Regions from separate parts of the Pseudomonas sp. GW821-FHT11G12 genome, predicted to be linked through region 4. Evidence: predicted binding sites of a transcription regulator. Region 4 holds the regulator's gene; each other region holds the start of a gene.
The links. Region 4 encodes FliA, which starts transcription of late flagellar genes. Its sites were predicted from a motif close to CTAAAGTTTNNNNNNNNNNNGCCGNTAA; they were not measured.
Positions count from the first base shown of each region.

Region 1: the regulator FliA is predicted to act here: its motif matches at 4,000-4,027, upstream of AC1RR7_RS13055 (methyl-accepting chemotaxis protein).
Region 2: the regulator FliA is predicted to act here: its motif matches at 3,323-3,350, upstream of AC1RR7_RS28910 (methyl-accepting chemotaxis protein).
Region 3: the regulator FliA is predicted to act here: its motif matches at 2,729-2,756, upstream of motA (flagellar motor stator protein MotA).

Region 1 covers NZ_JBXARH010000003.1:387,434-395,210, reverse strand. Annotated here, with positions in the region: gene AC1RR7_RS13070 (DUF3999 domain-containing protein) at 1-156, shown strand, start outside; gene AC1RR7_RS13065 (class 1 fructose-bisphosphatase) at 352-1,362, shown strand; gene AC1RR7_RS13060 (DUF924 family protein) at 1,366-1,968, shown strand; gene AC1RR7_RS13055 (methyl-accepting chemotaxis protein) at 2,031-3,923, opposite strand; gene AC1RR7_RS13050 (hypothetical protein) at 4,207-4,461, shown strand; gene AC1RR7_RS13045 (lipocalin family protein) at 4,493-5,062, shown strand; gene AC1RR7_RS13040 (formimidoylglutamate deiminase) at 5,111-6,475, opposite strand; gene hutC (histidine utilization transcriptional repressor HutC) at 6,621-7,331, shown strand; gene AC1RR7_RS13030 (HutD/Ves family protein) at 7,354-7,777, shown strand, end outside.
Region 2 covers NZ_JBXARH010000013.1:94,370-102,146, forward strand. Annotated here, with positions in the region: gene AC1RR7_RS28890 (2-hydroxyacid dehydrogenase) at 1-392, shown strand, start outside; gene AC1RR7_RS28895 (methyltransferase) at 425-1,423, shown strand; yybP-ykoY riboswitch at 1,463-1,587, shown strand; gene AC1RR7_RS28900 (TMEM165/GDT1 family protein) at 1,675-2,259, shown strand; gene AC1RR7_RS28905 (M48 family metallopeptidase) at 2,304-3,122, opposite strand; gene AC1RR7_RS28910 (methyl-accepting chemotaxis protein) at 3,386-5,527, shown strand; gene AC1RR7_RS28915 (SOS response-associated peptidase) at 5,532-6,155, opposite strand; gene AC1RR7_RS28920 (putative signal transducing protein) at 6,192-6,452, opposite strand; gene AC1RR7_RS28925 (CPXCG motif-containing cysteine-rich protein) at 6,462-6,644, opposite strand; gene AC1RR7_RS28930 (1-acyl-sn-glycerol-3-phosphate acyltransferase) at 6,787-7,777, shown strand, end outside.
Region 3 covers NZ_JBXARH010000003.1:201,134-208,910, forward strand. Annotated here, with positions in the region: gene dinD (DNA damage-inducible protein D) at 1-559, opposite strand, end outside; gene motB (flagellar motor protein MotB) at 726-1,805, opposite strand; gene motA (flagellar motor stator protein MotA) at 1,809-2,660, opposite strand; gene AC1RR7_RS12265 (HDOD domain-containing protein) at 2,827-4,365, shown strand; gene AC1RR7_RS12270 (rhodanese-like domain-containing protein) at 4,405-5,220, shown strand; gene asd (archaetidylserine decarboxylase) at 5,239-6,099, shown strand; gene AC1RR7_RS12280 (lectin OAA family protein) at 6,160-6,561, opposite strand; gene AC1RR7_RS12285 (cyclic-di-GMP receptor FimW-related protein) at 6,784-7,777, shown strand, end outside.
Region 4 covers NZ_JBXARH010000012.1:108,121-115,897, forward strand. Annotated here, with positions in the region: gene flhF (flagellar biosynthesis GTPase FlhF) at 1-884, shown strand, start outside; gene fleN (flagellar synthesis regulator FleN) at 998-1,828, shown strand; gene fliA (RNA polymerase sigma factor FliA) at 1,825-2,565, shown strand; gene AC1RR7_RS27905 (chemotaxis response regulator CheY) at 2,733-3,104, shown strand; gene AC1RR7_RS27910 (protein phosphatase CheZ) at 3,122-3,910, shown strand; gene AC1RR7_RS27915 (chemotaxis protein CheA) at 3,964-6,234, shown strand; gene AC1RR7_RS27920 (protein-glutamate methylesterase/protein-glutamine glutaminase) at 6,284-7,414, shown strand; gene AC1RR7_RS27925 (flagellar motor protein) at 7,414-7,777, shown strand, end outside.

The DNA.
Region 1 (7,777 bases), on a different contig from region 4:
GAGGCGGTGACGAGCCAGACTTCGACGGCCACCTCGGCAGCCACAACCGACACCAACTGGAAGAAATTCGGCCTGTGGGCGGTGTTGCTGCTCAGTGTGCTGTTTCTGGCCGCGATGGCCTTCAGTCTGCTGCGCAAGCCGCCGGCCAAGTCCTGAATATGACGGGTGTGGCCTCTACACCCGTCGGGTTTCCAACTACGCTGAATCCGGTGCATGAACTCTCTCGGTTCGATCACGTCTGATAGCAGGAATTGCACCCGACGCACGTTACCGGGCGTCATTGCTCGCTACGGTTTCAGACTCCCTGTAAACTGCGCGGGTTTTTAGCCCCCCATTCCACCGGAGCCGTCCATGTCCCGCGTTACCCTGAGTCGCTATTTGATTGAGCAGACCCGCAGCAACAACACTCCTGCCGATCTGCGCTTCCTGATCGAAGTGGTGGCGCGTGCCTGCAAGGAGATCAGCCACGCCGTGTCCAAAGGCGCCCTGGGCGGCGTTCTGGGCAGCATGGGCACTGAAAACGTGCAAGGTGAAGTGCAGAAGAAGCTCGACGTGCTGTCGAACGAAATTCTGCTCGAAGCCAACGAATGGGGCGGTCACCTGGCCGGCATGGCGTCCGAGGAAATGGACAACGCCTACCAGATCCCGGGCAAATACCCGAAAGGCGCCTACCTGCTGGTATTCGACCCACTGGACGGTTCGTCGAACATCGACATCAACGCGCCGGTCGGCACCATCTTCTCGGTACTGCGTTGCCCGAACGAATACCTGAGCCAGAACGAGCCTTTGAATGAAAAGGCCTTCCTGCAGCCAGGCACTCAGCAAGTGGCCGCCGGTTATGCCATCTACGGTCCGCAAACCATGCTGGTGCTGACCCTGGGCCACGGCGTGAAAGGCTTCACCCTGGACCGCGAAATGGGCAGCTTCGTCCTGACCCACGAAGACATCACCATTCCTGAAAGCACCCAGGAATTCGCCATCAACATGTCCAACCAGCGTCACTGGGAAGCCCCGGTACAGCGCTACGTTTCGGAACTGCTGGCCGGTGAAGAAGGCCCGCTGAAAAAGAACTACAACATGCGCTGGGTCGCGGCGATGGTTGCCGACGTGCACCGCATCCTGACCCGTGGCGGTCTGTTCATGTACCCGCGCGACAGCCGCGAGCCGTCCAAACCGGGCAAACTGCGCCTGATGTACGAAGCCAACCCGATGTCGTTCCTGGTGGAACAGGCGGGCGGCGCTTCCACCGACGGTCACCAGCGCATCCTCGACATTCAGCCTGAAGGCCTGCACCAGCGCGTAGCGGTGTTCCTCGGCTCGAAAGAAGAAGTCGCTCGCGCCACGGCTTACCACAAGGAATAAACCATGACCGCGCCCTGGCAGCCGTTGCTCGATTGGTGGTTCGGTCATTCCGAGTCAGCCACTGAAGTGACGGCGCAACAGGGCAAGTTGTGGTTCGGCAAGAAAGACAGCCAGGACCTCGAAGCGCGTGAGCGTTTCGGGGTCTTTGTCGATCAGGCCCTCGCTGGCGAATTGACCGAGTGGACGCAACGTCCCGAAGGTTGGCTGGCGGTGGTGCTGCTGCTCGATCAACTCCCGCGAATGATCTTTCGCGATACTCCCAAAGCTTTCTCTGGTGATCTACGGGCACAGAAGCTGGTTGCCCAAGGCATCGCGGCGGATTTCGATCGGCAGTTGAAGCCGATCCAGCGACTCTTCATCTACCTCGTCTTCGAACACTGCGAAAACCTCGCGGTGCAGAATGAAGCGGTCTCGCGATTCATCGAACTGGTGGCCGAACAGCCGGAGGCGGAGCGCGGGGTGTTTGCCGACAACCTGGATTATGCCGAGCGGCATCAGCGGGTGATTGCGCGGTTTGGGCGGTTTCCGCATCGCAATGCGGTGTTGGGGCGGGTGTCTACGGCTGAGGAGCTGGCGTTTCTTTCGCAGCCGGGGTCGAGTTTCTGAATCAGCATCAAGACGACTGACCTCTTCGCAGAAAGGCCCGCGAAGAGATCAGTGAGAGTGCCTTATATCCTGAAGCTGCCTACCAACTGCTTCAACCGCGCAGCCTGCTGCTCAAGATCCGCACAAGCGCGCAACGTCGCCTGCAAGTTTTCCACACCTTCCTGGTTCAGCGTGTTGATCTCGTTGATGTCGACGTTGATCGACTCGACCACGGCCGTCTGCTCTTCCGTTGCCGTCGCCACCGACTGGTTCATGCCGTCGATCTCGCCGATGCGCTGGGTCACGCTGCCCAAGCGTTCGCCGGCCTGGTTGGCGATGCCGACGCTGCTTTCGCTCTCTCGTTGGCTCTCGGTCATGATGCCGACCGCCTGACGCGCGCCGACCTGCAGCTCTTCGATCATTTTCTGCACTTGCTGCGCCGAATCCTGGGTGCGGTGCGCCAGGTTGCGGACTTCGTCGGCCACCACGGCGAAACCGCGACCGGCTTCGCCGGCACGGGCCGCTTCGATGGCGGCGTTGAGGGCCAGCAGGTTGGTCTGTTGGGAGATGCTGGTGATCACTTCCAGAATCTGCCCGATGTTCACGGTGTTGCTGTTCAGCGTTTCGATGTTGCCGCAGGAATCGCTGATCTTCGCCGACAGTTGCTGCATCGCGTGGATGGTTTTATCCACAACCTGCTGGCCGTCTTCGGCCAGGCTGCGCGCGTCGCTGGAGTGTTGCGAGGCGAGGGCGGCGTTCTGGGCGATTTCCTGGGCGGCGGCGCCGAGTTGATTGATCGCGGCGGCCACGCTGTTGGTACGCGAGGCCTGCTGGTCAGAGTTGTACATCGACGAGTTGGACGCTGCGACCACGCGCAGGGCAACTTCGTTGACCTGGCCAGTGGCCGAGGACACTTCGCGGATCGAGGTATGGATACGTTCGACGAAGCGGTTGAACGACAAGCCCAGCGCGCCGAATTCGTCGTGGCCGTGGATGGTCAGGCGTTTGGTCAGGTCGCCTTCGCCTTCGGCGATGTCATGCATGGCGCGGCCCATGGTCAGCAGCGGTTGCATCAGCACGCGGATCAGCATGCCGAGCAGGGCGATGATGATCACCACGGCAATGATCATGGCGATCAGCGCCGAGGTGCGGAACTCGCTGAGCATCGAGAACGCGGTGTCCTTGTCCAGCACCAGGCCCACGTACCAGTCGGCCGACGGTACGCCGTTGACGCGGGTGAAGGAGATCAGTTGGGTCTTGCCGTCGAACTCGACTTCCTTCAGGCCCGGGCTGACTTTCGGTGCGCCGTTGGGATAGGCCTCGGCCAGGGTCTTGAGTACCAGTTTGCTGTCCGGGTGGATCAGGATCTTGCCGTCGGCACTGACGATGAACGCGTGGCCATGGCCGCCGAAGTTCAGCGAGTTGATGATTGCGCTGACACTCGACAGATCGATGTCGGCACCGGCCACACCGATCATCTGGCCCTGGCGCTGCACCGGGGTGGCAACGGTAATCACCAGTTTGCCCGACGAGGCGGCGATGTACGGTTCGGTGACGATGGTTTGCTGGGCGCTGTTCGCGGCCTTGTACCAGCCACGGGCGCGCGGGTCGTAATCCGGTGCGCGGTTGCCGGCCGGGACCGAGAACATCACGCCGTCGGCACCGCCGAAATAGCTGAGCTGGAAATTGCCGGTGTAGGCGGGCAGGTCGATGATGCGCTTAAGGCTGGCGGGGGCATTGCCGTCGGCGACAACCTGCTGCGACATCGATTGCAGCAATTGAATGCGGCTTTCCAGCCAGGTCTGGATGTTGCTGGTGGTCAGGCTGCCCAGTTCCTGCATTGACGCTTCGGTGCTGGTTTGCAGGGCTTCGCGTTGTCGATAGTCGTTGAACAAAATGAAACAGGCGAACGCAACGGCCACCACGAGGGCGGCAGCCAACAAGATCTTGTGGCTGAATTTCATGTTTCTGGTCATTAAGTGAGCTACCGCGAAGGGGCTGGTCAAGAAGGGGGCGGCAATTTGCCACACTCTGGGGCTTTGCGCTGCTCTTATTTCGACCGCGGCGCGCCAAAGATTAGGCGACTTTTGCGAAAGGCGACGAAATGCTCAATAGCCCTACAAAGTGTCTGATTTGCTGATGAAAGCCGGACGAGCGGGCTAACAAATAGCCATGTGCCCAGGGAACCAGACAGGGGTTTTCTCTTCTAAGCTTCTGGTTGGCGCCATGCCATCCCCCTTCCGTTCCAGGAGTTACACCATGTCGCTGCGATCTATCGCCCTTCTGTCGTTTTGCGTGCTGTTGGCCGCATGCAGCAAGGTCAATCAGGAAAACTACTCGAAGCTCTCGGCCGGGATGGCCAAGGCCGAAGTGGAGACGCTGCTCGGCAAGCCCACCGATTGCTCGGGCGCGCTCGGCATGTCCAGTTGCACCTGGGGCGACAAGAACAGCTTTATCAGCGTGCAGTACGCCGGTGACAAAGTGTTGATGTTTTCCGGCCAAGGCCTGAAGTAAACCGGGGCTACGCGCCCACGGGAGAAAAACAATGAAGCGGTTATTGCTTGTCCTTTTTGCCGGCCTGGTATTGGCCGGCTGCGCCACGACCGGTGAAGATCCGCTGGCGCCCAAGACAGTCCACAGCGTCAATCTCAAGCGTTACCAGGGCACCTGGTACGAGTTGGCGCGGCTGCCGATGTATTTCCAGCGCAACTGTGCGCAATCCGAAGCCCGCTACAGCCTCCAGCCTGACGGCAACCTCGGCGTGTTCAACCGTTGCCTGACCAAGGACTGGCAGTGGGAAGAGGTCAAGGGCACGGCTTATCCACAGGTGCCGGGCAAGACCGACAAGTTGTGGGTCGAGTTTGATACCTGGTTCTCGCGGCTGATTCCGGGTTCGGCGAAGGGTCAATACTGGGTGCTGTACGTCAGTGACGACTACAAGACCGCCATTGTTGGCGACCCGAGCCGACGTTACCTGTGGCTGTTGTCCCGCACGCCGACCGTCAACGGTGTGGTGCGCGAAGAACTGCTGAGCAAGGCGCGTCAGCAGGGTTATGACACCACGCGGTTGATCTGGCGCGCATCGGATCAACAGATGGCCAAGACGTCCAACTGACGCGCAACAAAAAACCTGTGGAGGTTGCCCTCCACAGGTTTTTTTGTGTCAGCCCAAAAGGTCTCGCAGGACCTGGGTGAAGGCGCGATTGCTGTCCTCCTCCCCGGCATGTCGCCCGTCACGAACGACCCACTGACCGTTGACCAGCACGTCACGCACCTGACGGTCGCCACCGGCAAACAGCCAGCGGTTGAGGATCCCGTCACCGCTGGCCGTGGTCAGATACGGATCGCTGCCATCGAGCACAATCCAGTCGGCGCGTTTGCCGACTTCCAGTGCACCGATCGGCTGGCCCAGCGCCTGAGCACCACCGTCCAGCGCCGCGTCATACAAGGTGCGGCCGACCATCGGTTGATCCGCGCCGTACAAACGGTTGCGTCGTTGATCGCGAAGACGCTGGCCGTATTCCAGCCAACGCAATTCTTCCACCACGCTCAACGACACATGGCTGTCGGAGCCGATACCCATGCGTCCGCCCTGAGCCAGGAAATCCACCGCCGGGAAAATCCCGTCGCCGAGGTTGGCTTCGGTGGTCAGGCACAGGCCGGCGATGGCGCGACTCTTAGCCATCAGCGTGACTTCTTCCGGATTGGCGTGGGTCGCGTGCACCAGGCACCAGCGCTGATCGACGTCGGTGTTCTCGTACAGCCATTGCAGCGGACGACGACCGCTCCAGCTCAGGCAGTCGTCGACTTCCTTTTGCTGTTCGGCGATGTGGATGTGCACCGGGCATTGCTTGTCGCTGGCCGCCAGCACTTCGCTGACCTGCTGTGGGGTGACCGCGCGCAACGAGTGGAAACACAATCCCAGCGACTGAGCCTTTTCCTGAGCCAGCAGCGGTTGCAGGCGCGATTGCAGCTTCAGGTAATTTTCGGTGCTGTTGATGAAGCGACGCTGGCCTTCGTTCGGTGTCTGGCCACCGAACCCGCTGTGGCTGTAGAGCACCGGCAACAGCGTCAGGCCGATGCCGGCGGAGCTCGCGGCCTGGCTGATACGCAACGCTAGCTCGGCCGGATCGGCATATGGCTGACCGTTGTGATCGTGGTGGACGTAATGGAATTCGGCGACCGAGGTGTAACCGGCCTTGAGCATTTCGATGTACAGCTGGCGGGCGATCACGCCGAGCTGGTCCGGGCTGATTTTTCCGACGAGCCGGTACATCAGATCGCGCCAGGTCCAGAAACTGTCATTGGGATTGCCGGCCACTTCTGCCAGCCCGGCCATCGCTCGCTGGAACGCGTGGGAGTGCAGATTCGGCATCCCCGGCAGCAGCGGACCGCTCAGCCGTTCGGCGCCTTCTGCGGTGGAATCGGCCTGGATTCGGGTCAATACGCCTTCGGCGCTGACCTCGAGACGTACATTGTTGGCCCATCCGTTAGGCAGCAGCGCGCGTTCGGCAAAGAAGGCGGACATGGTTCAGCACCCCATCGTGTGTTATTTGTATATACATATACAGACGTTTGCCTGCCCGGTAAACTCCGGCAAGCTAGCAACCTTATCCAATGAACAGGGATCCACCGTGCCGACTCCGCCTCCAGTCTCTCCGTTGGCCGCGAACATGGGCGACAGTCCGGCGCCCTTGTACGCCCGCGTCAAACAGATGATCACCCAGCAGATCGACAGTGGTAACTGGCCGCCGCATTACCGCGTGCCGTCGGAAAGCGAGCTGGTCAGCCAGTTGGGCTTCAGCCGCATGACCATCAACCGAGCGCTGCGGGAAATGACCGCCGACGGCCTCTTGGTGCGCATGCAGGGCGTCGGCACGTTCGTCGCCGAACCGAAGAGCCAGTCCGCGCTGTTCGAGGTGCACAACATCGCCGACGAAATCGCCTCCCGTGGCCATCGCCACACCTGCCAGGTGATCACCCTGGAAGAAGAGGCCGCCGGTTCCGAGCGCGCCCTGGCGCTGGACATGCGCGAAGGGCAGAAGGTGTTCCACTCGCTGATCGTGCATTACGAAAACGATATTCCGGTGCAGATCGAAGACCGCTTCGTCAACGCGCTGGTCGCTCCGGAATACCTCAAGCAGGATTTCACCCTGCAAACGCCTTACGCCTACCTCAACCAGGTTGCGCCGCTGACCGAAGGCGAGCATGTGGTCGAAGCGATCCTCGCCGAGCCGACCGAATGCAAATTGCTGCAGATCGAAAAAGGCGAGCCGTGCCTGCTGATCCGCCGTCGCACCTGGTCGGGCCGTCAGCCGGTGACGGCAGCGCGCCTGATCCACCCCGGTTCCCGTCATCGTCTGGAAGGTCGGTTTCATAAATAAAAAGCATAAATAGAGAGCATAAATGAGCGAGTTGAAGGTTCTACGCGCCGAAGGCTACCCGCGCATGCCGTGGAAAAATGGCGGCGGCAGCACCGAGGAAATCACCCGTGACGCCGGTGCCGGTCTCGACGGTTTCGGCTGGCGTCTGTCGATTGCCGACATCGCCGAATCCGGCGGCTTCTCGACGTTCACCGGTTATCAGCGGGTGATCACGGTGTTGCAGGGCGACGGCATGACCTTGTGTGTCGACGGTGATGACACTCGGCCGCTGTTACCCCTCGACCCGTTTGCCTTCAGCGGCGAAAGCCAGGTGTCCTGCACCTTGCTCGGCGGCGCGATCCGCGATTTCAACCTGATCTACGCACCGCAGCGTTACAGCGCGCGTTTGCAGTGGCTGGATGGCGAGCAACGATTCTTCAGCTCCGCCGGCACCGTTCTCGTCTTCA
Region 2 (7,777 bases), on a different contig from region 4:
GCCTGCCGCTGGAAGAACTGCTGCCACAGATCGACGCCCTCACCCTGCACTGCCCGCTCAATGAACACACCCGGCACTTCATCGGTGCCCGCGAACTGGCGTCCATGAAACCCGGTGCCTTCGTGGTCAACACCGCCCGTGGTGGTCTGATCGACGAACAGGCCCTGGCCGATGCCTTGCGCAACGGTCATCTGGGCGGCGCGGCCACCGATGTGCTGAGCGTCGAGCCACCGACTAATGGCAATCCACTGCTGGCTGCCGACATCCCGCGCCTGATCGTCACTCCGCACAACGCTTGGGGCAGCCGCGAGGCCCGGCAGCGGATCGTGGGTCAATTGGTCGAAAACACCCACGCGTTCTTCAGCGGTAAGGCGCTGCGGGTCGTCAGTTGATAAACTGCGGCACTTTTTTCACAGGAGCAGTTATGGATCCGCGCAGTGAAGTACTGCTTCGTCAGGTCGAGTTATTCCAGGGTTCGCTGTTGTTGGCCGGTCTGCCCGCCGACGATCTGCTCGGGCGCCTGCCCAACGCCTTTGGCTGGTGCTGGCATGCCGGCGATCAGGCGGCGCTCGATGCGCGCTTTGAAGGCCGCAGCCATTTCGGTGTCAACGTGCCGGAGCGCGAGTTCGACAGCGCGGTGGTGTTCCTGCCCAAGTCCAAGGATTTGACCGACTACATCCTCAATGCCGTGGCTTCACGCCTGGCCGGGCGCGAAGTGTTTCTGGTCGGGGAAAAGCGCAGCGGCATCGAAGGTGCCTCCAAGCAACTCAACCCGTTCGGCAAGCCGCGCAAGCTCGACAGCGCGCGTCATTGCCAACTCTGGCAAGTGACGGTGGCCAACGCTCCAGAAGCCAAATCCCTGGAAAGCCTGGCGCAGACTTATGAGCTGCCACTGGCCGAAGGCCCGCTGAAAGTCATCAGCCTGCCGGGCGTCTTCAGCCATGGCCGACTGGATCGCGGCAGCGCCCTGCTGCTGGAGCATCTGGACAAACTGCCGAGCGGTCATCTGCTGGACTTCGGTTGCGGTGCCGGTGTGCTTGGCGCGGCGGTCAAACGTCGCTACCCGCACAATCAGGTCACTCTGCTGGACGTTGACGCCTTCGCTGCCGCCAGCAGTCGCCTGACACTGGCAGCCAACGGTCTGGAAGCCGACGTGTTGACCGGCGACGGAATCGACGCCGCACCGATGGGATTGAACGCAATTCTGAGCAACCCGCCGTTCCATGTCGGCGTACATACCGACTATTTCGCCACAGAAAACTTGCTGCGAAAAGCAGCCAAACATCTGAAAAACGGCGGCGAACTGCGCCTGGTAGCGAACAGCTTCCTGAAGTACCAGCCGCTGATCGAAGAGCATCTTGGCGTGTGTGCGATCAAGGCCGAAGGCAATGGTTTCCGGATTTACCGGGCCAAGCGCGGCTGAAAATTAGCACTTGCCGAATGGATTCTGCCTAGGCAGAATCCGCTCCGTCCTAGGGGAGTAGTCTCCCACGAGCGCCATGCTCGTCCGGCATACGTCAACATACTTGATCCTCAGATCATGGCGTATGCGACCCAAGCGTCCGCAGCAGACGGATCGCAGGGTTTGACAAGACCTATGACACGCACACCTTACCCGGGGCGGGAAGGCTGTACGTGTCATAGCCGTGTCGACCCGCCCCTTAGGAAATCCTGATGCTGGACTCGTTACTCGTTCCCACCGCAATCGTTGCCTTGGCCGAAATCGGCGACAAGACGCAACTGCTCGCGCTGATTCTCGCCGCTCGCTTTCGCAAACCCTGGCCGATCATTGCCGGTATCGTCGCTGCGACCCTGGCCAACCACGCGGCAGCCGGTGCGGTAGGCGCCTGGTTCGGCAGCTTCTTCTCCGATGCGGTCCTGCACTGGATTCTCGCCGCGAGCTTCACCGCCACCGCCCTGTGGACGCTGGTGCCGGACAAGATGGACGACGATGAAGCCAGCACCGCCCGCAAGTTCGGACCGTTCCTGACCACCCTGATCGCATTCTTCCTCGCGGAAATCGGCGACAAGACCCAGATCGCCACCGTGATGCTGGCCGCGCAATACCCGGAACTGTGGCTGGTGATCATCGGCACTACGCTCGGCATGTTGATTGCCAACGTACCGGTGGTTCTGGCGGGTAACTTTGCCGCAGACAAATTGCCATTGACCCTGATCCGTCGCCTCGCGGCTTCGGCGTTCATGATTCTGGCAATCGTCGCGGTGTACAAGGCGATGCAGAGCAGCGGCTGGGTCTGATCCGGCAGATCGCTCCCACACTCAGTGCGGGAGCGATCATTGCTTCAGGACTTTGGCGCTTTTTCGTAAAGCGGCATGACCTTCGGAATGGCCGCCTGCAACGAGGCGATCCGGCTGGAGGATGCCGGGTGAGTACTCATGAACTCTGGCGGCGCACCTTCGGACGCCTTGCTCATCTTGTTCCACAAGGTGATCGCGGCGTTCGGGTTGTAGCCGGCGCGAGCGGCCAGTTCCAGGCCGATCAGGTCGGCTTCGTTTTCGTTGGCACGGCTGTTGGGCAGCGTCATCCCGTAGTTGGCCACGGTGTCGGCCAGCGCCAGGCTGTCCTGACCCAGACCGAGCAACGCACCGGCGCCCTGCTTGGCCATCTCGATGCCATAGGCCTTGGACATTGCTTCACGACCGTGCTCGCGCAGGGCGTGGGCGATTTCATGACCCATGACCGCGGCGATTTCATCGTCGGTCAGTTTCAGGCTGTCGATCAGCCCGGTGTAGAAAATGATCTTGCCGCCAGGGCCGCAGTTGGCGTTGAGCTCGTCACTCTTGATCAGGTTCACTTCCCACTGCCATTGCGCGGCATCCGGACGGAAGTTCGGCGCCTGGGCGATCAGACGGTTGGCAATCGCCTGAACCCGCTTGGCTTCGTTGCTGGTCTTGTCCAGCACACCTTTGCTGGACGCCTCGCCAACGGTCTTCTGATAGGACTGGGCATACATCTGGTCGACCTCTTGCGAGGACAGCATGCTGAACATGTACTGCTTGCGCTCCACGCCCACGGCACCGCCGCTGGTGGTGTTGACCGACTGACAACCGGCCAGCAACAGCGCCGCGCTCAGTGCACTTACAACCAAAGTCTTGTTCATTCAAAAGCTCCCTGAAAACATGCCGCGTATCCTAGGCGGGTAATTGTATCGACGCCAGATACAACAGACGTGATGCACCTGTTTTCAGAAGACACTGCTCGTCCCTGTAGGAAAAAATTCACATCCGCCGACAAGCCCTCTACAACTGCGTCGCGCACTGATCCATTTGCGACATCCACCGTCAATTGCTCGCACTTCGCCTCATGGCGCAATAGTGGCTGCCGATACAGCAGCGCAGATGTCCTCTTGCGTGCGGAGCTTCCATGAAATTCAAGTCGATCCAGTTTTCCGTGGCGGCCCTGGCCGGCGCCATCGTTCTCAGCGTGGTGGCTGCGTTGGTGCTGTATGCGCTGTTTTCCGGCGCCCGCACCCAGGAGATGGTTCAACAACGAACCCAGGCCCAGTTCGAGCAAGTCATCGAACAACGCCTGACCTCGCTGGCACAGACCCAGGTCAGCCAGATCCAGCGCGAGCTGGAAGCGCCGCTGCTGATTGCCGGCGGACTGGTGCGGGTCAACGCCCTGCTCGGCACGCCCGGCGCCGATGGTCAGCCACGACTGACCGTCAGCCGCGAGCAACTGATCAGCCTGATCAAGGAAAACGTCGAGAAGAACCCGAAGATTCTCGGCACCTACATCGGCTGGGAAAAGAACGCACTGGACCACAATGACGCGGCTTACGTCGGCACCAGCGTGGTCGGCATCGACGCCGCCAACGGGCGCTTCCTGCCGTGGTGGTTCCGCAACGAAGACGGCACCCTCGGCCTGGACAAACTGGTGGACGTCGACGACCAGAAAGTCCTGTCCACCGGCGTGCGCGCCAGCGAGTACTACCTGTGCTCGAAAGAAACCAGGAAATCCTGCGTGATCGATCCGGCGCCCTACAAGGTCGGCGACAAGATCGTCATGCTCGCGTCCTTCATTGAACCGATCATGCTCAACGGCGCGTTCCAGGGCATCGTCGGCGCCGACCTGTCGGTGAACTTCATTCAGGAAATGCTCCTGGGCGCGAACCAGAAACTGTACAGCGGCGCCGGGCAAATGGCCCTGATCGGCGGCAACGGCCGGATCGTTGCCTACACCAAGGACCCGAGCAAATTCGGCGAGAAGGTCAGCGACATCCTCGACGCCCAACAGATTGCCAACATGGCCAATCTCAAGCGCGGCGAAGTGACCTACACCGTCAATAAGGATTCGGGCCGGATCGAACTGTACCTGCCATTCGGCATCGGCCAGACCGACGCACGCTGGACGCTGATGCTGCAACTGCCGCTCAACGCAGTGATGGCCGACCTGCAGAAACTCCAGGGTGACCTCGACGCCCAGCGCAAATCCGACACCTTCGGCATGGCCATGGTCGGCCTGATCATCGCCGGCCTCGGTTTGCTGGTGATCTGGCTGGTGGGCCACGGCATCGCCCGACCGCTGAAGCAAATGGTGACCATGCTCGATGACATCGCCCAGGGCGAAGGCGACCTGACCCGTCGCTTGAGCAGTGATCGCAAAGACGAACTTGGCTCAATCGCCAAAGGCTTCAATACCTTCCTCGCGAAGCTGCAGGCGATGATCACGCAGGTGGTGTCGTCGGTACAAAGTGTCAGCGATTCCTCGGAGCACACGGCGGACATCGCGATCCGCACCAATATCGGCATACAGAAGCAGATGGCCGAGATTGATCAGGTCGCCACCGCGGTGCAGGAAATGACCGCCACCGCCCAGGACGTGGCGCGCAACGCGACCCAGGCGGCGCAAGCCGCCAGCCATGCCGATCAGGCCGCCAGCCAAGGCATGCAGATCGTGCGCGACACGTCGAATTCGATTGGCGTGCTGGCTGTGGAAATCAGCAAGGCGGTGGACGTGGTGCAGACGCTGGCCAAGGACAGCGAAAACATCAACGCGATCCTCATCGCCATTCGCGGGATCGCCGAGCAGACCAACCTGCTGGCCCTCAACGCGGCCATCGAGGCCGCCCGTGCCGGTGAGCAGGGTCGCGGATTTGCCGTGGTGGCCGACGAGGTGCGCAACCTGGCGCAGAAGACCCAGAAAGCCACCGAAGAAATCCAGAGCATGATCCAGCAACTGCAACAAGGCACCCGCGACGTGGTGCGGGTCATGGAAGACAGCCAGAACCGCACCGACGAAAGCGTGCAGCACGCGGCCAAGGCAGCCGAAGCGCTGGAGACCATCACCCAGGCGGTGTCGGTGATCAACGACATGAACACCCAGATCGCCAGCGCCGCCGAGGAACAGAGCGCGGTGGCCGACGACATCAACCGCAACGTGATCAACATCGGTCAGGTGGCGAATGAAGTGGCGGGTGGTGCGGACGAGTCGAGTTCGGCGAGTGCGGACCTGACCAAACTGGCGGAGCAGCAGCGGCGGTTGATCAATCAGTTCAAGGTCTGATCAATCAGGCCGGAGTCAAACACTCCGGCCCGTTGAGCTTCGGATCATTGACCATGTTCGCCAGCACCCGCTCGCGCAAGGCGGCGGGTTCACTGGCGAGCAGGCCTTGCAGGACATGCAGCGGCGTCTCGGGATCGAGCCATGCCGCCTGCCCCGCCTCATCGAGAATCAACGGCCGGCGCTGACTGGCCGCCGGTTGAGTGATCACCGCAGTGCTGAGCCAGACCTGCTCCTGCACCGGATACGCCTCCCAGATCGCCGCAAAAAACAGTGAAGAACCTTCCCCTGGCGTCAGCCAGTACGGACGCTTGCGCGTGGTGCCGCGCCATTCGTAGAAACCGTTGGCCGGCAGCAGGCAACGGCGCAGGCGCAGGGCTTCGCGAAACATCGGTTGTTCGGCGACGGTTTCGGCCCGGGCATGGGCCGGGGTACGCGACAGATCGGTCAGCCACGGCGGCGTCAGCCCCCAACGGGCGCGGGCCAGCGTGCGCTGGCCATCGGCTTCGGCGCGCAGCATCAATACCGAATCGTTGGGGGAAATGTTCCACTGCGCCAACTGATCGGCGGGAAAACCTGGCAGCGCCGCGAAGTCGCGGTTCCAGCGAAACAGGGCATAACGTCCACACATGGGGCAGCACGACTCAAGAATAAAACGAACGTCAGCCTAACAGACCAGCGTACCGGGGAAGCTCTCCGGTTCATCGCCGGGTAGCGGCAGCGCGGCATTGTACGCGCTGATCAGTTCGCGGGCGTATTCGGCCTGATCGTTCTCGACCGACAGCCCGAGCAGCCCGAAGATCGGCAACTCGCCCGTGCCACCGAGCAAATCGCGCCCGACCAGATGCGCCTCGATGCCTTCGCTGGCGAGCATGCCCTTGAGCATCTCGCCTTCCATCAGGTTTTCCGGCTCGTAGATTCGCTGCATGGGCGCACCTCACTCGTTTTCGCTGAAGACTTCCAGAAACCAGTCCTGACCATCGACCTGCAGGACAAAGGTGATCGGCCGGCAACACACCTGACAGTCTTCGATATAGGTCTGATCGCCCCCCGACAGATCCACGGACGTCTCGACCTCTTCACCACAATACGGACATTCATATACTGCGCTTTCCAGCATCGCGGTCTCCCGGGTGACTTGTGCGTATAATCGCCGGTCTATTTGCAGGGCTATTTTTGTCTGGCTACTTTTTCAGACCGTGCCCCGTTGGTTTTCGATCAAAACCTTTACTTACCCTAGCCGTTTCCAACAAGAGAGCATGATGGGCGAATTCGATGCCATCCGACCTTACGACGACAGCGAAGTACCTGCGGTACTGGCAAGACTGCTCGGCGACAAGGCGTTTCTAGATATCCTCACCCACTTCCGCTTCCCGCGTTTCGCCGGTGCCTTCGGCTGGATGCTCAAACCACTTATAGCCCATCGGCTGCGTCGTGAGTTCGCCGACGTGACGTCGGTGGCCACTTTGCAGGACAAGGTCGAGTTCTACGTCGACCACACCATCGAGCGCGCCACCGACGGCGTGACCTACACCGGTGTCGAGCAATTCAAGTCCGGCAGCGCTTATCTGTTCATCGCCAACCACCGCGACATCGTGATGGATCCGGCTTTCGTCAACTATGCGGTGTACCACGCCGGCCTGCCGACCCCGCGCATCGCAATTGGCGACAACCTGCTGCAAAAACCTTTCGTCAGCGACCTGATGCGCCTGAACAAGAGCTTCATCGTTCACCGTTCGATCACCGGGCGCCGCGAGAAAATGGCCGCTTATCAACTGCTGTCGGCCTACATCAACCACTCGATCCGCAACGATTGCGCCTCGATCTGGATCGCCCAGGCCGAAGGCCGTGCGAAGGACGGCGACGACCGTACCGAGTCGGCGATCCTCAAGATGTTCCACATGAGCCGCAAGGACGAGCCGTTCGGCGAGGTTATCCAGTCGCTGAACCTGACCCCGGTGTCGATCAGCTACGAATACGATCCGTGCGACCAGGCCAAGGCCCGTGAGCTGTACATCCGCGCCACCACCGGCACCTACAGCAAGGCGCCGGGCGAAGATGACGTGAGCATCGCCAAGGGCATCACCGGCTACAAGGGTCGGGTGCACGTGAACTTTGCCGCGCCGATCACCGAGCTGTTCGAAGACACCAAGCAATTGGCAGTCGAGATGGACAAGCAGATTCTCGGCGGCTACCGGTTGTTCCCGGTGCATTACCTGGCGTACGCGCAGTGGGCGGATGCTGATCCGCAAC
Region 3 (7,777 bases), on a different contig from region 4:
CGTAGCGATCTTTCATCGCTTGAGTCGTTTTCCCACCGAAAAGCGCTGCATCTCCCCGGGAGCGGATACGAGCAAACCCCTCATCATCCACGCCACGTTCGTAAATATTCTGCGACAGTTCTTTTTCCGACTCGCGCAAGCGATCACGAGCATCAAAGCGGGCCAGCAGGCGCATCCGGTCTTCAATCAACTCTTGCTTGCGCGTTTGTAGCGCGAAATAGCTCTGAGCAAAGGCAATGGGCCGTTTACGCGGATCGCCATTCTGCGCAATCAAGTAACAGGCATAGCGCGTAAGCATGAAATCGTCGGTAGCTCGTTGCCCACCTTTGCCAATCTCGATCATTTTCGTAACGCCACGAAAATGATCGAGAGCATCCACACCGGTGGCTTCACACGAGGCTATTGCACGCTGGACAACGGTGAGAAAGTTTTCCCAACGTGCATAACCCAAAGGCTCCTGCAGTTCGCGAGCGAACCAGAACTCGATACCCTCGCCAGGCACCCGTTGCGCTAATTCGTCAAATTGCTGTTGCAGCAAAAAGATTGTCTGATTTTCCATCGTCACGACTCCCTGTGGTTCAGAAGGATTTGAATTCATTGCTGGCCATTTAAAGCAAAACACCCGTGTGCGCTGATCGGGGATTATCCGTGAGAGGCTGATCAAAAAAGCGCCCAGTCGTCGCCGGATACAAAAAAGCCGACATCACTGTCGGCTTTTTTGTGGGTCACTGTTTCGGCGCGGGCGCCGGTGCAGTGGCGGGTGCAGCGGGCGCCGGGGCTGGCGCCGCGCTGCCCGGCGCGGCTGGTTTCGGCGCCGCGTCGTCAAACAGGTTCAACCGTTCGCGCAGTTCGTGCGCCGGCACTGGCTGCTGATCCGCCGGCAAGGCGTTCGGGTCGACCGGTGTGGCCGGGGCCGCACCGTTCTGACCTTGATCTGCCGGTTTCGACGGTTCGGTACCTTGCGAACCTTCGATGGCCGCCTGGGCCTTCTTGGTCAGTACCACGATGTCGATGCGACGGTTGACCGGGTTGAACGGGTTCTCCTTGTCGAACAGCGCCGACGAGGCGTAACCCACGACCCGCGCCACTTGCCCGTCCGGATAACTACCCGCCACCAGCGCACGCCGGGCGGCGTTGGCACGGTTGGCCGAGAGCTCCCAGTTACCGAAGTCACCGGTGCCGGTGTACGGCTTGGCGTCGGTGTGGCCGCTGATGCTGATCTTGTTCGGCACCGCTTTGATGGTGTCGGCCATGGCCAGCAGGATGTCTTCGAAGTACGGCTTCAGGCGTGCAGAACCGGAGTCGAACATCGGACGGTTCTCGGCGTCCATGATCTGGATGCGCAAGCCGTTCGGCGTGATCTCGAACAGGATCTGATCCTTGAACTTCTGCAGCTGCGGATTCTCGTCGACCTTGTTCTGCAGTTCTTGCAGCAACAGTTCCAGACGTTCCTTCTCGACCTGCTCGGCCATGCCTTCAACCTGCTCGGTGTCGACCGTGACCTTGTCCGGTTGCGGCTGCGACTTCACTTCAGGGTTGAGGGTGTTTTCCGGCGCCAGGGTCGGCGTACCGCCCAGGTCGATGATGTACGGCGTGCCGCTCTCGGAGAAACCGACCGGGTCCTTGAAGTAACCGGCGATGGCGATCTTCTGTTCCGGGGTCGCGGTGGACAGCAGCCACAACACCAGGAAGAACGCCATCATCGCCGTCGCGAAGTCGGCGAAGGCGATCTTCCACGCCCCGCCGTGATGCCCGCCGGCGATGCGCTTGACGCGCTTGATGATTATCGGCTGGTTATTTTCCATGACTTAACGACCGCGAACGGCTTGTTCCAGCTCGGCAAAGCTTGGACGGTGAGCCGGGTACAGAACCTTGCGACCGAACTCGACAGCCAGCGATGGCGGCATGCCGGACGCCGAAGCTACCAGCGAGGCCTTGATGGCTTCGTAGACGTTCAGCTCTTCCTTGGCATCGTGCGCCAGGGAGTGCGCCAGCGGGCCGAAGAAACCGTATGCCGCGAGAATACCGAAGAAGGTACCCACGAGTGCCGCACCCACGTGCAAACCGATGGACTTCTGATCGCCTTCACCCAACGAGGCCATGGTCACCACGATACCCAGTACCGCCGCGACGATACCGAAACCCGGCATGGCGTCGGCGATGCCGTTCACCGCGTGGGACGGATGCTCGAGGTCTTCCTTGAGGCTGTACAGTTCCATGTCGAACAAGCCTTCCAGCTCGTGCGGCGCCATGTTGCCGGACGACATGATGCGCAGGTAATCGCAGATGAACGCGGTCATGCGTTCGTCTTTCAATACCGCCGGGTACTTGGCGAAGATCGGGCTCGCAGCGGCATCTTCGATGTCGCCCTCGATGGCCATCATGCCTTCACGGCGGCTCTTGTTGAGGATCTCGTAGATCAGGCCCAGCACTTCCAGATAGAACGTGTGGCTGAAACGCGAGCTGAACATGCTCAGGGATTTCTTGAGCACGTGCATCGTCATGTAACCGGGGTTGGCCTGGAGGAATGCTCCGAGTGCCGCACCACCGATGATCATCACCTCGAAAGGCTGGATCAGGGCGGCAATCTTGCCGTGGGAGAGCACGTATCCGCCGAGCACGCTCGCGAATACGACGATGATGCCGATAATTTTAGCCATAGGTAGAAAGTACTTATTTAAGTCGGGTTCAAGGTCATATTCGGAAGTTAAAAAATCTCTTCTTCTACTTATCGGCAAAACTGCGCCAGACTATAGCCAGTTCAGGCGAAAAGCCAATTTAGCCCATGCCGGGCGCGTCTACAGTCAGTGAAGATCTCGTCCAGACATGGCTAATGAAACGAACGTCCCACACGTAAAACCCACCACACTCGATGGCTGGGTGAAGCTGCTCGACGGCGTGCGCCTGCCGGTGCCGCAAGAAGCCCACGATCGTGTCTGCCGCGCCATCCGCGATAATCGCAGCTCGCTGCGCGACATCGCCGACCTGATGCAGGACAGCCCGGCGCTGGCGCTGAGCATCATTCGCGAAGCCAATCGCCACACCCAGGGCAGCATGACTGCACCGGCGGAAAACCTTGAGGTCGCGATCAATCGCCTTGGCCTCGCCCGCACCGAAGAACTGCTGGCTCGCCTGCCCGCCGAACCGCAGGCACAAATTCCCCAGGCCTTGCGCCAGATACAGATGATCAGCCAGCACGCCACGCAACAGGCCAACGGCTTTTTTGCCAGTCGCCTGGCGCGGCTGTGGCAGGACATTCATTGGGGCAGTCTGTTATTTCTGTCGCCGCTGTGGCCGCTGGCGCTGACCTTTCCCCAACTGCTCGAAGAGTGGGAAGTGCGGGTTATCCACAAGGGCGAATCGGCCCGCGACGTGGAAAAGCAATTGTTCGGCGTGCGCCTGCTGAAGATCGGTGAGGCGCTGGTCGAAGTCTGGCGATTGCCGATCTGGGTGCAGCAGGGCTATCGATTGCTGCTCACCGAGCAGCGCGAACTGGTCAAGGTTTTGCGCATCGCCCGCGATGTCGATCACCCGCTACGCCAGCAGAATCGCCTCGATGACGACCCGACCCTGCGCCACTGGCTCAATCAGCCGGCCAACACCGTGCTGCTGGCCAACGGCCTGGCGCTGTCGGCACAACAGGCCTGGGACAGTCCGCACAGCGAGCGCTGGCAATACCTGACCAGCCTCTATCTGCAAATCTCGATGGACGAGGTGCAACAACAGTTGCACCAGCAGGCCGCCAACAGCGCACGCCGGCATTCGATGCCGGATCTGTGGCACCCGGCGGTTTCCCTGTTGTGGCCGTGGGGCACCCATCGCCTGCCCGCCGGAATGCTGCCGGCCGCCGCACCCAATGCCGACGACCTCGCCAAGTGGCGCCGGCAATGCGCCGAACTGCTGGCCGAGCCGAGCCGTTTCACCAATGCCATGCACTTGACCATTGCCGCTCGCGACGCGCTGGTGGCCAGCGGCATGCGCCGGGTGATGATCCTGATGGCCGACCGCACGCAGTCCAGTCTGCGCGTGCATCAGATTTCCGGCCTGCCGAAGGAAGCCGCTGCGCTCAACTTCGTCGTCAGTCAAAGCACCGTGCTGCAACGCTTGCTCGCGCAGCAGGCACAAGTGCGGATCACCCCGGACAACAACGCCCAGTTTTCCGCCCTGCTGCCGCCCTCGCTGCGCACGCTGTTCCGAGGCGAACACCTGTTCCTGCGCTCGCTGGTCCACAACGGCCGCGTCATCATGATCGTGGTGGCCGACCAAGGTGGCGGGCCGTTCGCCGACATCACCGTGCAAGCCTTCGGCAAAACCGCGCAGTGCATCGAGAAAGCCCTGCACAGCTTTAGCCAGCGCGGCCAATGACAGCTACAATCCTTCCCCTTTGTGCTCTGGAGACCTCACATGTCTGACTTCTCTGGCCTGGCGCTGGTGATCGAGCCGAGCGACCTGCTCCCTCGCCTCGAAGCCCGCAACCTGATTCTGGTGGATCTGACCAGTGCCGCCCGCTATGCCGAGGGTCACATTCCCGGCGCACGCTTCGTCGATCCGAAGCGCACCCAGCTGGGCCAGGCACCGGCTCCGGGCCTGTTGCCGACAAAAGAAAAACTCGAAGAACTGTTTGGTGAACTGGGTCATCACAAGGACGCGGTCTACGTGGTCTATGACGAAGAAGGCGGTGGCTGGGCCGGACGTTTCATCTGGCTGCTCGACGTGATCGGTCACGACAAGTACCACTACCTCGACGGCGGCCTGCCGGCGTGGCTGGCGGAAGGCTCGCCGATGTCGATCCAGATCCCTCCTGTCGTCGGCGGTCCGGTAGCCCTGACCCTGCACGACGAACCGACCGCCACCCGCGAATACCTGCAAAGCCGCCTCGGTGCCGCCGACCTGGCGATCTGGGATGCTCGCGGGCCACTGGAATACTCCGGCGAGAAAGTGCTGGCGGCCAAGGGTGGACACATCCCCGGCGCAGTCAATTTCGAATGGACGGCAGGCATGGATCAGGCGCGCCAGCTGCGCATCCGCACCGACATGCCGCAGATCCTCGAAAGCCTCGGGATCACGAAAGACAAAGAAATCATTACTCACTGCCAGACCCATCACCGGTCCGGTTTCACTTATCTGGTGGCCAAATCCCTCGGTTATCCGCGGGTCAAGGGCTACGCCGGTTCCTGGGGCGAATGGGGCAATCACCCCGACACCCCCGTCGAGCTTTAAGGATTTTTAAGGACAGTCATGAAAGAGCGTTTGTTTATCATCAGCCAATACCTGCTGCCTCACCACTTGCTGTCGCGCCTGGCCGGCTGCATTGCCGAGTGCCGCGTGCGCTGGTTCAAGAATGCCTTCACCACCTGGTTCGCCAAGCGTTATCAGGTGGACATGTCGCTGGCGCTGGTTGAGGACGTGACCGCTTACGAGCACTTCAACGCCTTCTTCACCCGCGCTCTGAAAGACGGCGCCCGTCCTCTGGACGAGACACCGGGCGCGATCCTCAGCCCGGCCGACGGTGCGATCAGCCAGCTCGGCCCGATCGAACACGGTCGCATTTTCCAGGCTAAAGGCCACAGCTTCAGCGTGCTGGAACTGCTGGGTGGCGACGCGGCCAATGCTGCGCCGTTCATGGGCGGCGAATTCGCCACCGTTTACCTGTCGCCGAAGGACTACCACCGCGTGCACATGCCGCTGGCCGGCACCCTGCGCGAAATGGTCTACATCCCGGGCCGGATCTTCTCGGTCAACAAGACCACCGCTGAAAACGTCCCTGAGCTGTTCGCCCGCAACGAGCGCGTAGCGTGCATCTTCGACACCGAGCGCGGGCCGATGGCCGTGGTGCTGGTGGGCGCGATGATCGTGGCGTCGATTGAAACCGTGTGGGCCGGTCTGGTCACGCCACCGAAGCGCGAACTGAAAACCTTCCGCTACGACGAAGCCGCCCGTGCGCCGATTCATCTGGAAAAAGGTGCGGAACTGGGTCGCTTCAAGCTGGGTTCGACCGCGATCGTGCTGTTTGGCCCGGATCAGGTGAAATGGGTTGAAGAAATGAAAGCCGGCTCGCCGGTACAGATGGGCCAGGCCCTGGCATTGCCGAACGCCTGAACCTGTTGATCCGCCCTTTCGCACGTCTGCGAAGGGGCGGACACGACCTGGCTGGCGCCGTTACTCTATCTGCCCACGGAAGCCGATCGGCCCTTCGTTGGCGTAGGTATTGGTGCCGCTGAGGTTTTTCCCGCCGTCACTTGACGTGACACTCAACGCGATAACGTTCTGGTTATCCCGACCGCCGATCACCCATTTGCCACCTGGGTGCCACGGGGCATCGTTGCCACCCCACTGGTTCTCGACGTTGTACTGGTTCTGGCCAGTGCGCTGAGCCTTGAAGCCAATAGGGCCTTCGCCGGCGTAGGTCATGGTGCCGGTGAAGCTTTTGCCGCCGTCGCCGGACTTGATCTCGATCGCGACGACTTTCTGGTTGTCCCGCGCGCCCAGTACCCAGGTTCCACCCGGATGCCAGGGTGCCGAATTACCGCCCCATTGATTTGCCACTGCGTATTTAGACATGAACCTCATCTCCTTGAAGTTGTTCAGAGACCTGCCCGACGTGTGCGGCAAGCCATGCAACCGTGCGTTTCCGATCGCACGCCAAAGAGCCTAGTAGCGCCTGCCGAAATGGCACCAAGCCAGCAGACCAACGGTAAAAAAGCCTGACAAACGCCTGCGAAACAGACCACAACTGCTAGAGTTTTTGGCATCGTCCTATTCGCCGCCGGAGCGGGTCACGGCATGAGTGAGCCTCGATCCCAACCACCACTGAGCGCCCCGACGCCGACTCAGTTGCGCCTGTCGTTCTGTGAAGCGACTCCGCGCGATCTCAAACGCTGGATCGCCGGCCTGCCGAAAGCCAACATCGGCGAAACCGCGCGCCAGCTTTATCAGGGCCTTGGCGAACTCAATCAATTGCTGACGCCCAGTGACAATCGTCTGCATCTGCTGGAACTGCTGCGGCCCGAGGTGTACTTCGTCTGCCAGCACCTTGAGCGGCACTTTCTGCATCAGGCGATCATGCTCGATGAGCGTTCACGCAAGATCAGCAACCTGTGCCAGGCGCTGCAAAGCCAACTGGCCATCGGTTACAAACAGATCGTTCTGCGGATCGCGCCCAAATACACAAAGGATCGGGCGACTCTGCTGAGCGAGGCGCTGCAACGCGCCACCCATGCGCTGAAAGGGCAACTGGTGCGCGCCACGCAGTTGTACAGCCCGGCGCCGGAACAGCTGTGGTTTGAATTGCACCAATTGTTTCGCTGCGCCTGCGACTTGCAGCTGCAACACCGTCGGGTCCGTGATGACCTGGCCAGCCTCGCCGGGGAACTGAGCGTCGAACAGACCTACATCGCCGCCCTGCTGCTGGGCAGCGCCCGCTGCAATCAACTGCGCCAGAACCCGATCGCCCAACTCGCGCAGGTGCTTGAGCCGTGGAGTGCCTGGTTGAAACTCCATCCCGGTGCCTCGGGCGAAGGGCTGTTTGCCATTTCTGCGGAGATCGACGCAGGTCCGCGCTATCGCAGCAAATTTCGCAGCGAACAACAGCCGGGGCTGCTCGGCTTCGATCCGCAACCGCTGGTCGATGCCATCGAAGCCCACTTGCTGCATCAGGACACCTCGACACCGCTGCCAGTGCCGGCCGGCCTGACACTCGACACCCTGCAACATCTGCATGCCACCTGGGGCGAAGCCGCCGAGCGCAGCTTCCAGCGCACCGTCGGCCAGGGCAACC
Region 4 (7,777 bases):
TGCAGCTCGGCACTCTGGCCTGGAATCAGCTGCAAGGCAGCCGTCCGGCTCAGGCGAACCTTTATCGTCGTCTGCAACGCATCGGCTTGTCCGGCCCGTTGTCCCGCGACCTGCTGGTGCTGACCAGCGATATCGAAGAACCTCGTCAGGCCTGGCGCATGTTGCTGGCGCACCTGGCGCGGATGATCGCCACCCCGGAAGTCGAGCCGCTGGAAGAGGGCGGGATCATTGCCATGGTCGGTCCTGCCGGCATGGGCAAGACCACCACCCTGGCCAAACTGGCCGCCCGTTACGTGCTCAAGTACGGCGCGCAGAACATTGCGCTGGTGAGCATGGACAGCTTCCGCATCGGTGCTCAGGAACAGTTGAAAACCCTGGGCCGGATCCTCAATGTGTCGGTGACCCACGTCGACCCGGGCCAGTCCCTGGTGCAGGCGCTGGATCCACTGCTGCGCAAACGCGTGGTGCTGATCGATACCGCCGGCCTGCAGGCCAGCGATCCGGCACTGCGCATGCAGCTGGAAAGCCTGGCCGGTCGTGGCATTCGGTCGAAAAATTATCTGGTACTGGCAACCACCAGCCAGAAACAGGTTCTAACCGCCGCTTATCACAGTTACAAGCGTTGCGGGCTCGCCGGGTGCATCCTGACTAAACTGGATGAGACGGCCAGCCTTGGCGAAGTGCTGAGCCTGGCGATCAGTCATGAACTGCCGGTCGCCTACCTGACCGACGGCCCACGGATTCCGGATGATCTGCATCTGCCGCGCCGTCATCAATTGGTCAGCCGCGCCGTCAGTGTGCAAATGCAGGAAGAACCCAGCGAAGAAGCCATGGCTGACATGTTCGCTGATATCTACCACAGTCCCACCAAGCAGGTTGGCTGAGGTAATGAACAGTTTTTGTACCTACATCGATGGTCTGCCATGCATTGTTCCGGTTGTGAACGCGCAGCCAGTAATGTGGCCTCCGTCTATGCAAGACAAGGTAAAGAAATAACATGGGCAGCATGCATCCCGTACAGGTGATCGCGGTGACCGGCGGCAAAGGTGGCGTCGGCAAGACTAACGTGTCAGTGAACTTGTCCCTGGCGCTGGCAGAGCTTGGCCGTCGGGTCATGCTGCTGGACGCCGACCTGGGTCTGGCGAACGTCGACGTTCTGCTGGGCCTCACGCCCAAACGTACCCTGGCCGATGTGATCGAGGGCCGCTGCGAGCTGCGCGACGTGCTGTTGCAAGGCCCCGGCGGGATCCGCATCGTGCCGGCCGCTTCCGGCACGCAGAGCATGGTTCACCTGAGCCCGGCCCAGCATGCCGGTCTGATTCAGGCGTTCAGCGACATCGGCGACAATCTCGACGTACTGGTGATCGACACCGCTGCGGGTATTGGTGACTCGGTAGTCAGTTTTGTTCGCGCTGCGCAAGAAGTGTTGCTGGTGGTCTGCGACGAGCCGACCTCGATCACCGACGCCTACGCGCTGATCAAACTGCTCAACCGCGATTACGGCATGAACCGCTTCCGCGTCCTGGCCAACATGGCCCAGAGCCCGCAGGAAGGTCGCAATCTGTTCGCCAAGTTGACCAAGGTCACGGATCGCTTCCTCGACGTCGCCCTACAATACGTCGGTGCGGTGCCTTACGACGAAAGCGTGCGCAAGGCGGTGCAGAAGCAGCGTGCGGTCTATGAAGCCTTCCCGCGTTCCAAGTGCGCACTGGCGTTCAAGGCGATCGCGCAAAAGGTCGACACCTGGCCGCTGCCCGCCAATCCGCGCGGCCACCTCGAATTTTTCGTCGAGCGCCTCGTGCAGCAAACGGCAGGACCTGTGCTATGACCGCCAGCGGTATGAATTTCTACAAGAAGTCGGCACGTGACGCGCAGTACGAGCTGATCGAGCGTTACGCGCCACTGGTCAAACGCATTGCTTACCACTTGCTGGCGCGATTGCCGGCCAGTGTGCAGGTCGAAGACCTGATCCAGGCCGGGATGATCGGCCTGCTCGAAGTCTCGACCAAATACGACGCCAGCAAAGGCGCCAGTTTCGAAACGTACGCGGGCATCCGGATCCGCGGCGCCATGCTCGATGAAGTACGCAAGGGGGACTGGGCACCGCGCTCGGTTCACCGCAACACCCGTATGGTCAGCGACGCGATTCGCTCGATTGAAGCTAAAACCGGCCGTGACGCTAAAGATCACGAGGTTGCGGCCGAACTCCAATTGAGTCTCGACGATTACTACGGGATTTTGAACGACACCCTGGGCAGCCGACTGTTCAGTTTCGACGACCTGTTGCAGGACGGCGAACACGAAGGGCTGCACGAGGATGGCGCAAGTGCTCATCTTGAGCCGTCGCGCGATCTGGAAGATGAGCGCTTCCAGGCTGCGTTGGCGGACGCGATTGCCAATTTGCCGGAGCGTGAGCGACTGGTGTTGGCGCTGTACTACGACGAAGAGCTGAACCTCAAGGAAATCGGTGAAGTCCTTGGCGTCAGTGAATCGCGGGTCAGCCAGTTACACAGCCAGTGCGCGGCCCGCTTGCGGGGGCGTTTGGGGGAGTGGCGAGCGCGCTGAAGGCAGTGTGGGGACGCTGCGAACGAGGCTGGTGCGGTGGTGAACGGCACCGGTCTTGCTCTGTTGTGCTCCAGACAGTCATCGAGTGCTTTGCCGGATTGATTGAAATGGCGCGTCCAGGTGCTGGGCGCGTTTAAGACTGCTTGGAGGTCGAATTGAACAAAGACATGAAAATCCTCATCGTTGATGACTTCTCAACGATGCGGCGGATCATCAAGAACCTGTTGCGTGACCTTGGGTTCACCAACACCGTTGAAGCCGACGATGGCACCACTGCCATTCCGGTGCTCAACAGCGGCAGCATCGACTTTCTGGTGACCGACTGGAACATGCCTGGCATGACCGGTATCGACCTGCTGCGTCACGTGCGCGCCGATGAAAAACTCAAGCACCTGCCAGTGCTGATGGTGACCGCTGAAGCCAAGCGCGAGCAGATCATCGAAGCGGCCCAGGCCGGCGTTAACGGCTACGTGGTCAAACCTTTCACGGCTCAGGCGCTGAAAGAAAAAATCGAGAAGATTTTCGAACGCATCGGCTGATGACGCGCGGGGGAGCTATGGAGCATAACGAATCTTCACAGGGCGACTTCGAGTCGACTCTGAAAAAACACGCGGTCGAACTGGTCGAAAGCCTTGAAAAAGGCAGGTTCGGCGACGCTGTGCAACTGATCCATGAGCTCAATCAGACCCGTGACCGTGGCCTGTACCAGGAAGTGGGCAAGCTCACGCGCGAACTGCACAGTGCAATCGTCAACTTCCAGATCGACCCGCATATGCCGCAGGCCGAGGAAGTATCGCAGATCACTGATGCGACCGAGCGTCTGGGCTATGTGGTCAAGCTGACTGAAGCGGCGGCCAACCGCACCATGGACCTGGTGGAAAGCGCCACGCCGGTGGTCAATGGCCTGGCTGACGAAGCCCAGGCGTTGAGTGCCGACTGGGGACGTTTCATGCGCCGTGAAGTCGGGGCTGAAGAGTTCCGCGAGCTGGCGCGTCGGGTCGACGGTTTTCTGGCACGCAGCAGCGCGGACAACCGCGCGGTGTCGAGCAACCTCAACGACATTCTGCTGGCCCAGGATTACCAGGACCTCACAGGTCAGGTGATCAAGCGCGTGACCCAGTTGGTCACCGAAGTCGAAAGCAATCTGCTCAAACTCGTGCTCATGGCCAGTCAGGTGGACCGCTTTGCGGGCATCGAACATGACCGTGCGGCGATGCTCGCTGAAAAAGATCCACAAAAACATCTCTCGCAGGGTGAAGGTCCGCAGATTCATGCCGATAAACGAGAAGACGTTGTGTCCGGTCAGGACGATGTGGACGATTTGTTATCCAGCCTTGGATTCTAGAGTTTTGGAATTATAGGTTTTTTGGGTTTTTAGACCTGTAGGAGCACCCCCTAATGAGCTTCGGCGCCGATGAAGAGATCCTTCAGGATTTCCTGGTTGAGGCCGGCGAGATTCTTGAGCAACTGTCCGAACAACTGGTCGAGCTGGAAAGCCGTCCGGATGACGCAGATCTGCTCAACGCAATTTTTCGCGGTTTCCACACTGTAAAAGGGGGCGCCGGCTTCCTTCAGCTCAATGAGCTGGTGGAGTGCTGTCACATCGCCGAAAACGTGTTCGACATCCTGCGCAAGGGTGAGCGTCGCGTAGATGCAGAACTGATGGACGTGGTGCTCGAAGCGCTGGACGCGGTGAACAGCATGTTCAGCGAAGTCCGCGATCGCAGCCCGATTACTGCCGCAACCCCGGAACTGCTGGCCGCCCTGGCGCGTCTGGCTGAACCGCAATCGGCGGATGAAGCCCCGGCTTCGCCTGTTGCCGAGATGATCGAAGAACTGGTCGTCGAAGGCGATTCGGGCGATATCACCGATAACGAATTTGAACAGTTGCTGGACTCGCTGAACGCCGTCAAGGCCGAAGCTGAAGCCCCGGCGGCTGCCGCTGCGCCTGCTTCCGATGAGGCAGCCAGTGATGAAATCACCGACGCCGAATTCGAGTCGCTGCTCGACCAGTTGCACGGCAAGGGCCAGTTCGCGGCCGACGCCGTGGCACCGACAGCCGCTGCACCGGCTGCTCCGGCGGCGGGCGACAGCTCCGACATCACCGACGACGAATTCGAAGCCTTGCTCGATCAGTTGCACGGCAAGGGCAACTTTGCCGTCGATGCGCTGGAATCGGCGATTGCGTCGGTGCCTGCATCTGCTGCTCCGGCAGCGGCTGCGGCCGGTAGCGATCTGATCAGCGACCATGAGTTCGAATCGCTGCTCGACGATCTGCATGGCAAAGGCAAGTTCACTGACGTCGCCACCGGTGCCGTGGTGACGGCCGGCAATGCTTCTGCTGTTGCAGCACCTGCCGCCAAGGCCCCGGCCGCTGCGGCAAAACCTGCTGCAAAAGCGCCTGAGCCTAAAGCCGAACCGGCCAAGCCAGCCGCCGCTGCTGCACCGGCTCCGGCCCGTGCGCCGGCGACTCCGCCACCGGAAAAACCGGCGAGCGAAGCCGAAACCACCGTTCGTGTGGACACCGCACGTCTCGACGAAATCATGAACATGGTCGGCGAGCTGGTACTGGTGCGTAACCGTCTGGTGCGCCTGGGCCTGAACAGCGGCGACGAATCGATGCAGAAGGCCGTGTCGAACCTCGACGTGGTCACCGCCGACTTGCAGACCGCGGTAATGAAGACCCGGATGCAGCCGATCAAGAAAGTCTTCGGCCGCTTCCCGCGTCTGGTTCGCGATCTGGCGCGTCAGCTCAAGAAAGAGATCAACCTGGAACTGGTGGGCGAAGAGACCGACCTCGACAAGAACCTCGTCGAGGCTCTGGCCGACCCGCTGGTCCACTTGGTGCGCAACGCGGTCGACCACGGTATCGAGTCGCCGGAAGAGCGCGAAGCCTCGGGCAAGGCCCGTGGCGGCAAGGTGATCCTGGCCGCCGAGCAGGAAGGCGACCATATCCTGCTGTCGATTTCCGATGACGGCAAAGGCATGGACCCGAACGTCCTGCGTGCCATCGCCGTGAAACGCGGTGTGATGGACAAGGATGCCGCCGATCGCCTGAGCGACACCGAGTGCTACAACCTGATTTTCGCCCCGGGTTTCTCGACCAAGACCGAGATCTCCGACGTGTCCGGCCGTGGTGTCGGCATGGACGTGGTGAAGACCAAGATTTCCCAGCTCAACGGTTCGATCAACATCTACTCGACCAAGGGCGCCGGCTCGAAAATCGTCATCAAGGTGCCGCTGACGCTCGCGATCATGCCGACCCTGATGGTGATGCTCGGCAACCAGGCGTTCGCGTTCCCGCTGGTGAACGTCAACGAAATCTTCCACCTCGACCTGTCGACCACCAACGTGGTGGACGGCCAGGAAGTGGTGATCGTGCGGGACAAGGCGCTGCCATTGTTCTACCTCAAGCGCTGGCTGGTCAGCTCCGCGGCTCACGAAGAGCAGCGTGAAGGCCATGTGGTGATCCTTTCGGTGGGCACTCAGCGGATCGGCTTCGTCGTCGATCAACTGGTCGGCCAGGAAGAAGTGGTCATCAAGCCATTGGGCAAAATGCTGCAGGGAACCCCGGGCATGTCCGGCGCCACCATTACCGGTGACGGCCGCATTGCGCTGATTCTCGATGTTCCAAGCATGCTCAAGCGTTACGCCGCACGGCGTATTTGAATCCGGGGCGGCGGGGCGACAACGTCCCGCAGCACCTAATGGAGTGTTTATGGCAGTCAAAGTCCTGGTGGTGGACGATTCGGGTTTTTTCCGCCGCCGCGTCTCGGAAATTCTTTCAGCGGATCCGAGCATCCAGGTTGTCGGTACGGCAACCAACGGTAAAGAGGCGATCGATCAGGCCCTGGCCCTCAAGCCGGACGTGATCACCATGGACTACGAGATGCCGATGATGGACGGCATCACGGCAGTGCGGCACATCATGCAGCGCTGCCCGACCCCGGTGTTGATGTTCTCCTCGCTGACCCATGAAGGCGCCCGGGTAACCCTGGATGCGCTGGATGCCGGTGCGGTGGATTTCCTGCCGAAGAATTTCGAAGACATCTCCCGCAATCCGGAGAAGGTCAAGCAACTGCTGTGCGAGAAGGTGCACAGCATCTCGCGCAGTAACCGTCGTTTCAGTGCCTACAGTGCGCCGGCGCCTGCCGCTGCGCCTGCGCCGACTCCGGCAGCGGCGCCGTCGAGCTTTGGCAGCCACAGTGCTCCGGCTCGTCCGGCACCTGCGCCTGCACCGGCTCGCGCTCCGGCGGCCAGCACTTCGTCGGCAGCGCCGAAACGCAAAGCCTACAAACTGGTGGCTATCGGCACGTCGACTGGCGGCCCGGTTGCCCTGCAACGGGTTCTGACCCAGTTGCCGGCCAACTTCCCGGCGCCGATCGTGCTGATCCAGCACATGCCGGCAGCCTTCACCAAGGCGTTCGCCGAGCGTCTGGACAAGCTCTGCCGCATCAGCGTCAAGGAAGCCGAGGATGGCGACATCCTGCGTCCGGGCCTGGCGCTGCTGGCGCCGGGTGGCAAGCAGATGATGATCGACGGCCGTGGCGCGGTGAAAATCCTGCCGGGCGACGAGCGTCTGAACTACAAGCCTTGCGTGGACATCACTTTCGGTTCCGCGGCGAAGTCCTACAACGACAAAGTTCTGGCGGTCGTATTGACCGGCATGGGCGCCGACGGCCGCGAAGGCGCACGCCTGCTCAAACAGGGCGGCAGCACGGTCTGGGCCCAGGATGAAGCCAGCTGCGTGATCTACGGCATGCCGATGGCCATCGTCAAAGCTGACCTCGCGGATGCGGTGTACGGCCTGGACGATATCGGCAAGCACATCGTCGAGGCGTGTATCTGATGGATGTTCTAAGCCTTATCGGGATCATCATGGCGTTTGTCGCCATCATCGGCGGCAACTACCTTGAAGGCGGCCACCTCGGCGCGCTGGCCAACGGCCCGGCGGCGCTGATCGTGCTGGGCGGCACCATCGGTGCCGCGCTGCTGCAATCTCCGATGAGCGCGTTCAAGCGCGCCATGCAGATCCTCGCCTGGATTTTCTTTCCGCCGCGTGTCGATCTGGCTGGCGGCATCGACCGCGTGGTCAACTGGAGTCTCACCGCCCGCAAGGAAGGCCTGCTGGGTCTGGAAGGCGTGGCGGATGCCGAGCCTGATGCCTACTCGCGCAAAGGCCTGCAACTGCTGGTCGACGGCGCCGAGCCGG